2 regions of the Pseudomonas arabinosi genome follow, and region 1 is predicted to be linked to the other one. Evidence: predicted binding sites of a transcription regulator. Region 1 holds the regulator's gene; the other holds the start of a gene.
What was found. Region 1 encodes sigma-54, which starts transcription at its own class of promoters, with help from an activator protein. Its sites were predicted from a motif close to ANTGGCATNNANNTTGCTNT; they were not measured.
Positions count from the first base shown of each region.

Region 2: a site for sigma-54 is predicted at 2,046-2,065, ahead of flhA (flagellar biosynthesis protein FlhA). Genes of this name have one in related genera too.

Region 1 covers NZ_CP180480.1:6,263,988-6,269,673, forward strand. Annotated here, with positions in the region: gene lptC (LPS export ABC transporter periplasmic protein LptC) at 1-125, shown strand, start outside; gene lptA (lipopolysaccharide transport periplasmic protein LptA) at 112-660, shown strand; gene lptB (LPS export ABC transporter ATP-binding protein) at 660-1,385, shown strand; gene ACMXYJ_RS29155 (RNA polymerase factor sigma-54) at 1,570-3,063, shown strand; gene hpf (ribosome hibernation-promoting factor, HPF/YfiA family) at 3,138-3,446, shown strand; gene ptsN (PTS IIA-like nitrogen regulatory protein PtsN) at 3,459-3,923, shown strand; gene rapZ (RNase adapter RapZ) at 3,926-4,783, shown strand; gene ACMXYJ_RS29175 (HPr family phosphocarrier protein) at 4,799-5,074, shown strand; gene ACMXYJ_RS29180 (ZIP family metal transporter) at 5,082-5,686, opposite strand, start outside.
Region 2 covers NZ_CP180480.1:2,110,929-2,116,614, forward strand. Annotated here, with positions in the region: gene flhB (flagellar biosynthesis protein FlhB) at 1-1,009, shown strand, start outside; gene ACMXYJ_RS09850 (hypothetical protein) at 1,184-1,843, shown strand; gene flhA (flagellar biosynthesis protein FlhA) at 2,085-4,214, shown strand; gene flhF (flagellar biosynthesis protein FlhF) at 4,226-5,554, shown strand; gene fleN (flagellar synthesis regulator FleN) at 5,671-5,686, shown strand, end outside.

The DNA of each region.
Region 1 (5,686 bases):
CCGAGCAACCCGTTAGAATCGACGGCGCTGGTGGTGTGTCGACTGGCAAGGGAATGAAAGCGTATTTGAAAGAAAGCAGGATACACCTGCTATCGAACGTAAGAGGACAGTATGAGGCTCGTTAAAACCCTCCCTATTTTGCTCGGTCTGAGCGCAGCACTGGGAAGCGTGAGCGCCTGGGCTCTGCCGAACGATCAAGAGCAGCCTATCCGCATCCAGGCCGACGATGCCCAACTGGACGACAAGAATGGTGTTGCCACCTATAAAGGTGACGTGATCATTACCCAGGGCTCGATGATTGTTAAAGGCAATACTGTAACCATCACCCGCACCCCGGCCGGCGACATCGACGTGGTGACTTCGGTGGGCAATCTGGCCTACTTCGAGCAGATGCAGACGGCTGGCGACACCAAGCCTGTTCAAGGCTACGGAGTGACCATCCAGTACCACGCCTCGCAAAACCGCGTCGTATTGATCGATCGCGCCAAAGTCATCGACAAGGACAACAACGTCACCCAAGGCGAGAAAATCGTCTACGACACGGTCAAAAAGCTTGCGAGCGCCGGTCGCGCGACGGGCAACAAGGTCACCGAGTCGCGTCCGCGCATCGACATGGTGATCCAGCCCAAGCCGAAAACCGACGAGAAAAAGGCCCAGTAATGGCAACTCTGAAAGCTCAGCATCTGGCCAAGAGCTACAAGAGCCGCCAGGTTGTGCGCGACGTCAGCCTGTCGATCGACAGCGGTCAGATCGTCGGCCTGCTAGGTCCCAACGGCGCCGGCAAGACCACCTGCTTTTACATGATTGTCGGCCTGGTACAGGCCGATCAGGGCCGCGTACTGATTGACGACCTGGATGTCAGCCACCAGCCCATGCACGGGCGTGCGAAGGCCGGTATCGGCTATCTTCCGCAAGAAGCATCGATCTTCCGCAAACTCTCGGTAGCTGACAACATCATGGCGATCCTCGAGACCCGCAAGGAACTCGACAAGGCCGGTCGTCGCCAAGAGCTGGAAAGCCTGCTGCAGGAATTCCACATCAGCCACATCCGCGACAACCTCGGCATGAGCCTGTCCGGTGGTGAACGCCGTCGTGTGGAAATCGCCCGGGCACTGGCTACCAACCCGAAATTCATCCTGCTCGACGAACCGTTCGCCGGCGTGGACCCGATTTCGGTGGGCGACATCAAACAGATCATCTATCACCTCAAGGCCAAGGGCATTGGCGTGCTGATCACTGACCACAACGTCCGTGAAACCCTGGATATCTGCGAAACCGCCTACATCGTCAACGATGGCCAGCTGATCGCCGAAGGTGACTCTGCCACCATCCTGGCCAACGACCTGGTCAAGGAAGTGTATCTGGGCCATGAGTTCCGCCTGTAAGCACTGAGGTGTCTGGCTGGTTGCCCGGGCGCTTGTCTCGATAAAAAATCAACATTTTTTTATTGTTACAGCGCTCTAGGCAAACGCTGCAGTTTCGGGCATATAATTTGCTTATGTTTGGCGCTTCGGCGCCCTGTAGTGGATGGCGCATGTGCGCCGGCGAATAAGGTGTTAAGCCCCTGCCATGAAACCATCGCTAGTCTTGAGAATGGGCCAGCAGCTGACGATGACACCGCAGCTGCAACAGGCCATCCGCCTGCTCCAATTGTCGACCCTGGACCTGCAACAGGAAATCCAGGAGGCCCTGGAGTCCAATCCGATGCTCGAACGCCAGGAAGAAGGCGACGACTTCGATAACGCCGACCCCTTGGCCGACAAAGCCGAACAGCAACCCAACGCTGACATTCAGGAACCCTCCTACCAGGAAACCGCCCCGACGGTTGATAACCTCGAGGAAGGCGACTGGAACGAGCGCATCCCCAACGAACTGCCCGTCGATACCGCGTGGGAAGACGTCTACCAGACCAGCGCCAGCAGCCTGCCGAGCAACGATGACGACGAGTGGGACTTCACCACCCGGACATCGGCCGGCGAAAGCCTGCAAAGCCACCTGCTGTGGCAACTGAACCTGGCCCCGATGTCCGACACTGATCGCCTGATCGCCGTGACCCTGATCGACTGCATCAACAATCAGGGCTACCTGGACGAAACCCTTGAGGAGATTCTCGAAGCCTTCGACCCGGAACTGGACATCGAACTGGACGAAATCGAAGCCGTCCTGCACCGCATCCAGCAATTCGAACCCGCTGGCATCGGCGCCCGCAACCTGGGCGAATGCCTGCTGCTGCAATTGCGCCAGTTGCCCGCCAAGACGCCTTGGCTGGTCGAGGCCAAACGCCTGGTCACCGATTACATCGACCTGCTTGGCAGCCGCGACTACAGCCAGCTGATGCGTCGCATGAAGCTCAAGGAAGATGAACTGCGCCAGGTGATTGAACTGGTGCAGAGCCTCAACCCGCGCCCAGGCTCGCAAATCGAGTCCGGCGAAGCCGAATACGTCGTTCCCGACGTGATCGTACGCAAGGACAACGAACGCTGGCTGGTGGAGCTGAACCAGGAATCCGTGCCGCGACTGCGGGTCAACGCTCAATACGCCGGTTTCGTGCGCCGCGCCGACACCAGCGCCGACAACACCTTCATGCGCAATCAGTTGCAAGAGGCCCGCTGGTTCATCAAGAGCCTGCAAAGCCGCAACGAAACCCTGATGAAAGTAGCCACCCAGATCGTCGAACATCAGCGCGGCTTTCTTGAATACGGCGACGAAGCCATGAAACCGCTGGTCCTGCATGACATCGCCGAAGCGGTGGGCATGCACGAATCGACGATTTCACGGGTAACCACGCAGAAATTCATGCATACCCCACGGGGCATATATGAACTGAAATACTTTTTCTCCAGCCACGTCAGCACCTCCGAGGGCGGTGAATGCTCGTCCACGGCGATCCGCGCGATCATCAAAAAACTGGTTGCCGCGGAAAATCAGAAAAAGCCGTTGAGTGACAGCAAGATCGCTGGTTTACTGGAGGCACAAGGCATTCAGGTGGCTCGCCGCACCGTCGCCAAGTACCGCGAATCCCTCGGGATCGCGCCTTCGAGCGAACGCAAGCGGTTGATGTAGAGCCACGCCACAGCGTTCCAGTGGCAGGCATTTCTGCCTGCCGCTTTATGCACTGGCAACGAAGGAGAAGCTGTATGCAAGTCAACATCAGTGGACACCAACTGGAAGTGACCGAACCTCTTCGCACCTACATCGGCGAAAAACTCGAACGATTAGAGAGGCATTTCGACAAGATCACCAATGTGCAAGTCACGATGACGGTCGAAAAGCTCAAGCAGAAAATCGAAGCCACGCTGCATATTCCCGGCAATGAAGTGGTCGCAAACGCGGAGCATACCGATATGTACGCGGCGATCGACGCACTGACCGACAAGCTGGATAAACAACTCAAAAAGCATAAGGAAAAGACCCAAAGCCTCCTCCAGGGCGCGACCGGTCGTTAACACTCCCAACCCATGATCCGACTTGAAAGCATCCTGACCCCCGGCCGTTCCCTCGTGAACGTGCCGGGCGGCAGTAAAAAGAAAGCCCTCGAGCAAATTGCCAACCTTATCCACAAAGAAGTGCCGGATCTGGAGATGCAAGATGTCTTCGAGGCTTTGATTGCCCGTGAAAAACTCGGTTCAACCGGTTTTGGCAACGGCATCGCCATTCCCCACTGCCGCCTGAAGGGCTGCGCCTCGCCCATCAGCGCCCTGATGCACCTTGATGCACCCATTGATTTCGACGCCATCGACGGCGCCCCGGTTGACCTGCTGTTCGTTCTGCTGGTCCCGGAAGCTGCTACCGATGCGCACCTGGAGTTACTGCGCCAGATCGCCAGCATGCTCGACCGCAAGGAAGTGCGCGAAAAACTGCGCAGCGCCCCGAGCAATGAAGCCTTGTATCAGGTTGTCCTGGACGAGCAAAACGGTCATTAATCATGCGCTTGATCATCGTCAGTGGCCGCTCCGGCTCAGGTAAAAGTACCGCACTCGATGTTCTCGAGGACAACGGCTACTACTGCATCGACAACCTGCCCGCCGGTCTGTTGCCGGAACTGGCCGAACGCGCGTTGATTCACACCGAGCTGGCACAACCGCTGGTTGCCGTATCCATCGATGCGCGCAACTTGCCGAGTCACTTGTCGCGGTTTCCCGAACTGCTGGAAGAAGTGCGCAGCCGGCATATCCAGTGTGATGTGCTGTATCTGGACGCCGACGAAGAAACCTTGCTCAAACGTTTCTCGGAAACCCGCCGTCGTCACCCGCTGAGCAATGCCAGTCGCTCGCTGGCCGAGGCCATCAACGATGAGACCGCCCTGCTCGGGCCGATTGCCGACCTCGCCGATCTCAAAGTAAACACCACCAACCTGAACCTGTATCAGCTGCGAGATACCATCAAGCTGCGCCTGCTGAACCAGCCGGAACCCGGTACGGCGTTCCTGGTGGAGTCTTTCGGCTTCAAGCGTGGCATGCCGGTGGACGCTGATCTGGTGTTCGACGTGCGCTGCCTGCCGAACCCTTACTGGAAGCCAGAGTTGCGCGATCAGTCCGGGCTCGACCAACCGGTTGCCGAGTACCTGGCGGCACAGCCGGACGTCGAAGAGATGTTCCAGGACATCTCCACCTACTTGTTCAAGTGGCTACCACGCTTTGCCGCCAGCAACCGCGCTTATGTCACCATTGCCATTGGTTGCACCGGCGGCCATCACCGCTCCGTCTACCTGACCGAACGTCTGGGCCAGGCCCTGCAAAAAACCCTGAAGAACGTCCAGGTTCGCCACCGCGACCTCAGCTAAAGGATTCACACCGCGATGCCTGCTCTGGAAATTGAAATCATCAACAAGCTGGGCCTGCATGCCCGCGCTTCTGCAAAATTCGTTGGCGTGGCCGGTGAGTTCAAGGATTGCACGATCAGAGTAGGACGCACGCCGGAATCCACGGTCGACGGAAAAAGCATCATGGCAATGATGATGCTCGCCGCGGGCAAGGGCACCAAAATCCACCTGAGCACCGAAGGTGAGCAGGCTGATGAGGCGCTGCAGGCATTGGTGAATTTGATCAATGACTACTTCGGCGAAGGCGAATAACGCTCGCCTAGGCGAGCGCTGTATCCATCACCATCATCAAGCAAAACCCGATCAGCAACCCCAGACTTGCAAGCTTGTCGTGACCATTGCGGCGCGACTCGGGAATGACTTCATGGGTGACCACCAGCAACATGGCCCCGGCTGCCAGGGCCAATCCCAAGGGCAACAACAATTCGGCCAGGCTCACCAGCCAGGCACACAACAACGCGAAGACCGGCTCGACCAGACCTGACGCAGCACCAATCAGGAACGCCTTGACCCGCGACATCCCGGCCCCGGCCAGTACCAGCGCAATCACAAGACCTTCCGGCACATCCTGCAAGGCGATGCCCATGGCCAGGCTATCGGCGTCGGGCATGCCACCCCCCGCCGACACACCGACCGCCATGCCTTCGGGGATATTGTGGGCAATGATCGCAAACACAAATAACCAGATTCGCGGCGGGATGACCGGTCGCTCCAGCGTGCCTGCGAGCATTTCCGGCGACGCACCCGACACCTTGCGATCAACCAGGAACAATCCAAATGCACCCAGCATGATGCCGAAACTGATCAGCCCGCTGGCCGCCCAAGGCGTCAGCCCCAGGCTTTCAGCGGCAGAGAGCCCCGGAA
Region 2 (5,686 bases), 2.8 Mb from region 1:
CGGTGGCCTGCTGATTTTCGGTGGTGCGCTGGCGCAGGACCTGATGGAACTGATGCGCCTGAACTTCTCGCTGTCGCGGGAGGTGCTGTTGGATCAGCGCTCCATGGGCATCTACCTGCTGCACTCGGGACAGATTGCCTTGCTGGCGATTCAGCCAGTGATGATCACTTTATTGCTCGCCGCTCTGATCGGGCCGATTTCGCTGGGTGGCTGGCTGTTCTCCGCCGGCACCATGGCGCCCAAGTTCAGCCGTATGAACCCCGGTGCCGGCCTCAAGCGCATGTTCTCGTCCAAGGCCATAGCGGAACTGCTTAAGGCCCTCGCAAAATTTTTCATCGTGTTGTTCGTGGCCCTGGCGGTGTTGTCCTCGGACATCGATGACCTGCTACGCATCGCCCATGAACCCTTGGACATGGCGATCATTCACAGCCTGCAAGTGGTCGGCTGGAGCACCCTGTGGATGGCCTGCGGGCTGATCATCATCGCCGCCGTGGACGTGCCGATACAGCTCTGGGAAAGCATCAAGAAACTGAAGATGACCAAGCAGGAAGTGCGCGACGAGCACAAGGACCAGGAAGGGCGGCCGGAGGTCAAGCAGCGGATCCGTCAGCTGCAGCGCGAAATGTCCCAGCGCCGGATGATGGCGGCGATCCCCGACGCCGATGTGGTCATCACCAACCCGACTCACTACGCCGTAGCGCTCAAGTACGATCCGGACAAGGGGGGCGCGCCGATGCTGATCGCCAAGGGCAGCGACTTCCTGGCCTTGAAGATCCGTGAAATTGCTGTGGCCAACGAAGTGCTGCTGCTTGAGTCGCCGGCACTGGCGCGTTCGATTTACTACTCCACCGAGCTTGACCAGGAAATTCCCGGCGGGCTCTACCTTGCCGTCGCCCAGGTGCTCGCTTACGTCTACCAGATCCGCCAGCACCGCGCCGGCAAGGGTAAGCGCCCGGATCCGCTCAAGGGCGACCTGCCGATTCCGCCGGATTTGCGTCGCGATTCCTGAGAACCTCCGTCCGTCTGAAAATGCGGTGTACCTGTTAGTTCTGACAGTAGACACACTTCCTCTTAAGCGTTGTCATGGCCTTGGGAATTCTCCCGTCCGATGTCCTTGCTATGGTCGTTCAATGAGTGGATTGATCACTATGGATGGGCGTTTTAGGCATTTGAGGTTACGGTCATGGCAGAGCGTGAATACAGAAAGCTTCAAGGGATGGCGCTGGAATTTGTTTCGGGAGTCCTGGAGGAGAATCGGCTCGAGCGCACGATCAGTTACTCGGCTACGTTCGGCATGACGCTGGACTTTACGCATTTTGTGCAGATGGCCAATGCCTATATTCCGGGTTATCTGAACAGCCCTATCAATGCGATTCGCCCCGAACTGGACGGGTTCGGCTACCACTATGCATACAATTACTTCTTCGGCGCTGCTGGCAATATTGGTGATGACCGCACGTTGTTCAATGTCTTCACATCCCCTCGTTATTACATGGATCAGTGGTCAAGTGGAGGGCTGGAGGAGTGTTATCACAAGCCGCAATTCAGTGTGGTCGATGGCCGTTTGCAAGTTGTTGCGCGCAAGGACTTTCGTTGGGAGGACAAGCGTGAGATCAACGTCGAAGACCTGCCGGTCATTCCCTTTCAATGGGCGCTTAACCTCATGCTGGGGCGCGACCTTTCTGGTCAGAAGGCACCTTTAACCATCGTGGTGCTCGGTTACGCTGAGGAGGATTTTGTAGAGGTGGAAGGTCTTCAAATGCATAGAGGTACGCGGTACATGGTCGGCAAGGCGCTTCATCTCGGTCCGATCCACAAAGAGCAGATTCTGACGGCGCGTTAATCCCTTTTGTAGAAGCTGTCGAGGCTGCGTCCGGCTGCGAAGCAGTCGTTAAATCCTGCGAGGACTTCGGTCGAGCGTGACCCCGGCTCGAACGCAGCCTCGCAGGCTCGGCAGCTGCTACAAAAGCTCAATACATCCCTCTATTCCCTGCCTTGGCAAAAGTTGGAAGGCTTCTTGCAGTAGCGGCTCTGCGCCTGCTTCAGGCGTCAAAAAGTTTGCTTTAAAGGAACGGGGAAAATCGGTGGATCGCTCTCAGTTATTCAACACTGCACGCACAAACGTTGCCGACTTGAGTCGGGGCAATCTGGGTGTGCCGTTGTTGCTGCTGGTCATGCTGGCGATGATGATGTTGCCGATCCCGCCGTTCCTGCTCGACGTGTTCTTCACGTTCAACATTGCGTTGTCGATCGTCGTGCTGCTGGTCTGCGTCTACGCCTTGCGGCCACTGGACTTTGCGGTGTTCCCGACCATTCTGCTGGTGGCGACGTTGCTGCGACTGGCGCTGAACGTGGCCTCCACGCGGGTGGTGATGCTCCACGGTCAGGACGGTCACGCCTCCGCCGGTAAGGTGATCCAGGCCTTCGGCGAGGTGGTAATCGGCGGCAACTACGTGGTCGGTATCGTCGTCTTCGCGATTTTGATGATCATCAACTTCGTCGTGGTGACCAAGGGGGCCGGGCGGATTTCCGAGGTGAGCGCACGTTTCACCCTCGATGCGATGCCCGGTAAACAAATGGCCATCGACGCCGACTTGAACGCCGGCCTTATCGATCAGAACCAGGCCAAACTGCGCCGGATGGAAGTGGCACAGGAAGCTGAGTTCTACGGTTCCATGGACGGTGCCAGCAAGTTCGTTCGCGGTGACGCCATTGCCGGCCTGCTGATTCTGTTCATCAACCTGATCGGCGGCATGGCGGTCGGTATCTTCCAGCACGGCATGACCTTCGGCGATGCCGGTCGGGTGTACGCCTTGTTGACCATCGGTGACGGTTTGGTGGCGCAATTGCCATCACTGCTTTTATCTACAGCTGCAGCGATCATGGTGACCCGTGCTTCCGGTTCGGAAGACATGGGCAAACAGATCAACCGCCAGATGTTCGCCTCGCCCAAAGCGTTGGCCGTCGCGGCGGGTTTGATGGCGGTGATGGGCCTCGTGCCCGGCATGCCGCACTTTTCCTTTCTCAGCATGGCGGCCCTGGCGGCCGGCGGCGCGTACCTGTTCTGGAAGAAGCAGAACGTGGTCAAGGTTCAGGCCCTGCAAGAGGTCAAGCGTCAACAGGAGCTATTGCCATCACCCGCTCGCGCTCAGGAAACCAAGGAGCTTGGCTGGGATGACGTCACTCCGATCGACATGATCGGCCTGGAAGTCGGCTACCGGCTGATTCCGCTGGTGGACCGCAATCAGGGGGGGCAGTTGCTGGCGCGGATCAAGGGCGTGCGCAAGAAGCTGTCCCAGGATCTGGGCTTCCTCATGCCGACTGTGCATATCCGTGACAACCTCGACCTGGCGCCGAGTGCCTACCGCCTGACCCTGATGGGGGTGATCCTGGCCGAAGCGGAAATTTACCCGGACCGCGAACTGGCGATCAACCCAGGGCAGGTCTACGGTACGCTCAACGGCATTACCGCCAAAGATCCGGCTTTCGGTCTGGAGGCGGTCTGGATCGAAGTCAGTCAGCGTGCCCAAGCGCAATCCCTCGGATACACCGTGGTAGATGCCAGTACGGTAGTGGCAACCCACTTGAACCAGATTCTGTACAAGCACTCGAGCGAGTTGATCGGCCACGAAGAAGTGCAGCAACTCATGCAATTGCTGGCCAAAAGCTCACCAAAACTGGCCGAAGAGCTGGTGCCGGGTGTGGTGTCGCTGTCGCAGTTGCTCAAAGTATTGCAGGCATTGCTGGCCGAACAGGTGCCCGTACGGGACATTCGCAGCATTGCCGAAGCCATCGCAAACAACGCCAGCAAGAGTCAAGATACTGCCGCGCTGGTGGCCGCGGTGCGCGTCGGCGTATCCCGCGCAATCGTCCAAAGCATTGTAGGCACTGACTCCGAGCTACCAGTGATCACGCTGGAGCCAAGGTTGGAACAAATATTGCTCAATAGTCTTCAGAAGGCAGGACAAGGCTCGGAAGAGGGTGTTCTGCTGGAGCCAAGCATGGCTGAGAAACTGCAACGCTCGTTGATCGATGCGGCGCAGCGTCAGGAAATGCAAGGTCAACCGGTGATTCTGCTGGTAGCCGGTCCGGTTCGCGCGATGCTGTCGCGATTCGGCCGATTGGCAGTCCCGGGTTTGCATGTGTTGGCTTACCAGGAAATTCCTGACAACAAGCAAGTGACCATCGTTGCGACAGTAGGGCCCAACGGCTGAGGTAGTGGTTTATGCAAGTTAAGCGTTTTTTCGCCGCCGATATGCGTCAGGCCATGAAACTGGTTCGTGATGAGCTGGGCGCTGATGCCGCCATCATTGGCAACCGCCGGATCGCCGGTGGCGTCGAGCTGACGGCTGCCCTGGATTACAAGTTGTCGGCGCTGGCTCCGCGCGTTCCGAACATGGAACTCGAAGACGAGCTGCGCAAGACCCAATCGCGGATCGTCACCGCCCAGGCCGAACTGAGCCTGCGCAGCGATGGCGAGAGCGATAAGTCCACCAATCGCCAATTGTTCGCCGGCCTGCCACTGACCGCCGCCGAGCCGCTGATCGAGCCGACCTACACCGAACCCCGTCGTCCTGCACCGGCTGCGGCACCGGCCTCCGGTGGCGTCGATCCACGGGCGTTCGACTCGATGCGTTTCGAACTCAACAGCCTGCGCGAACTGATGGAAGTGCAACTCGGCTCCCTGGCCTGGAATCAGCTGCAAGGCAGCCGTCCGGCCCAGGCCAATCTTTGGCGTCGCCTGCAACGCATCGGTCTGTCCGGCCCGTTGTCGCGCGATTTGCTGGCGCTGATTACCGATATTGAAGAGCCTCGTCAGGCCTGGCGCATGTTGCTGGCACACCTGGCGCGGATGATCGCCACACCGGAAGTCGAGCCTCTGGAAGAGGGTGGCGTGATTGCCATGGTCGGCCCCGCCGGCATGGGCAAGACCACCACCCTGGCCAAGCTCGCGGCCCGTTACGTGCTCAAGTACGGCGCGCAGAATATCGCGCTGGTCAGCATGGACAGCTATCGAATTGGTGCTCAGGAACAACTCAAGACGTTGGGCCGGATCCTCAATGTGTCAGTGACGCATGTCGATCCGGGCCAATCGCTGGTGCAGGCGCTTGAGCCTTTGCTGCGCAAACGCGTGGTGCTGATCGATACCGCGGGCCTTCAGGCCAGCGATCCGGCACTGCGCATGCAGCTCGAAAGCCTGGCCGGTCGTGGCATCAAATCGAAAAATTATCTGGTTTTGGCAACCACCAGCCAGAAACAGGTTCTAACGGCCGCTTATCACAGTTACAAGCGTTGTGGGCTCGCTGGCTGCATCCTGACTAAACTGGATGAAACGGCAAGTCTGGGCGAGGTGTTGAGCCTGGCCATCAGTCATGAATTGCCGGTGGTCTACCTGACCGATGGCCCGCGGATTCCGGATGATTTGCATCTACCGCGTCGTCATCAGTTGGTCAGTCGCGCCGTAAGCGTGCAAATGCAAGAAGAACCCAGCGAAGAAGCCATGGCTGACATGTTCGCTGATATTTACCACAGCCCGACCAAGCAGGTCGGCTGAGGTATTAATGAACAGTTTTTGTACCTACATCGATGGTCTGCCATGCATTGTTCAGTTAGTGAACGCGCAGCCAGTAATGTGGCCTCCGTCTAAGTAAGACAAGGTAAAGAAAATTCATGGGCAGCATGCATC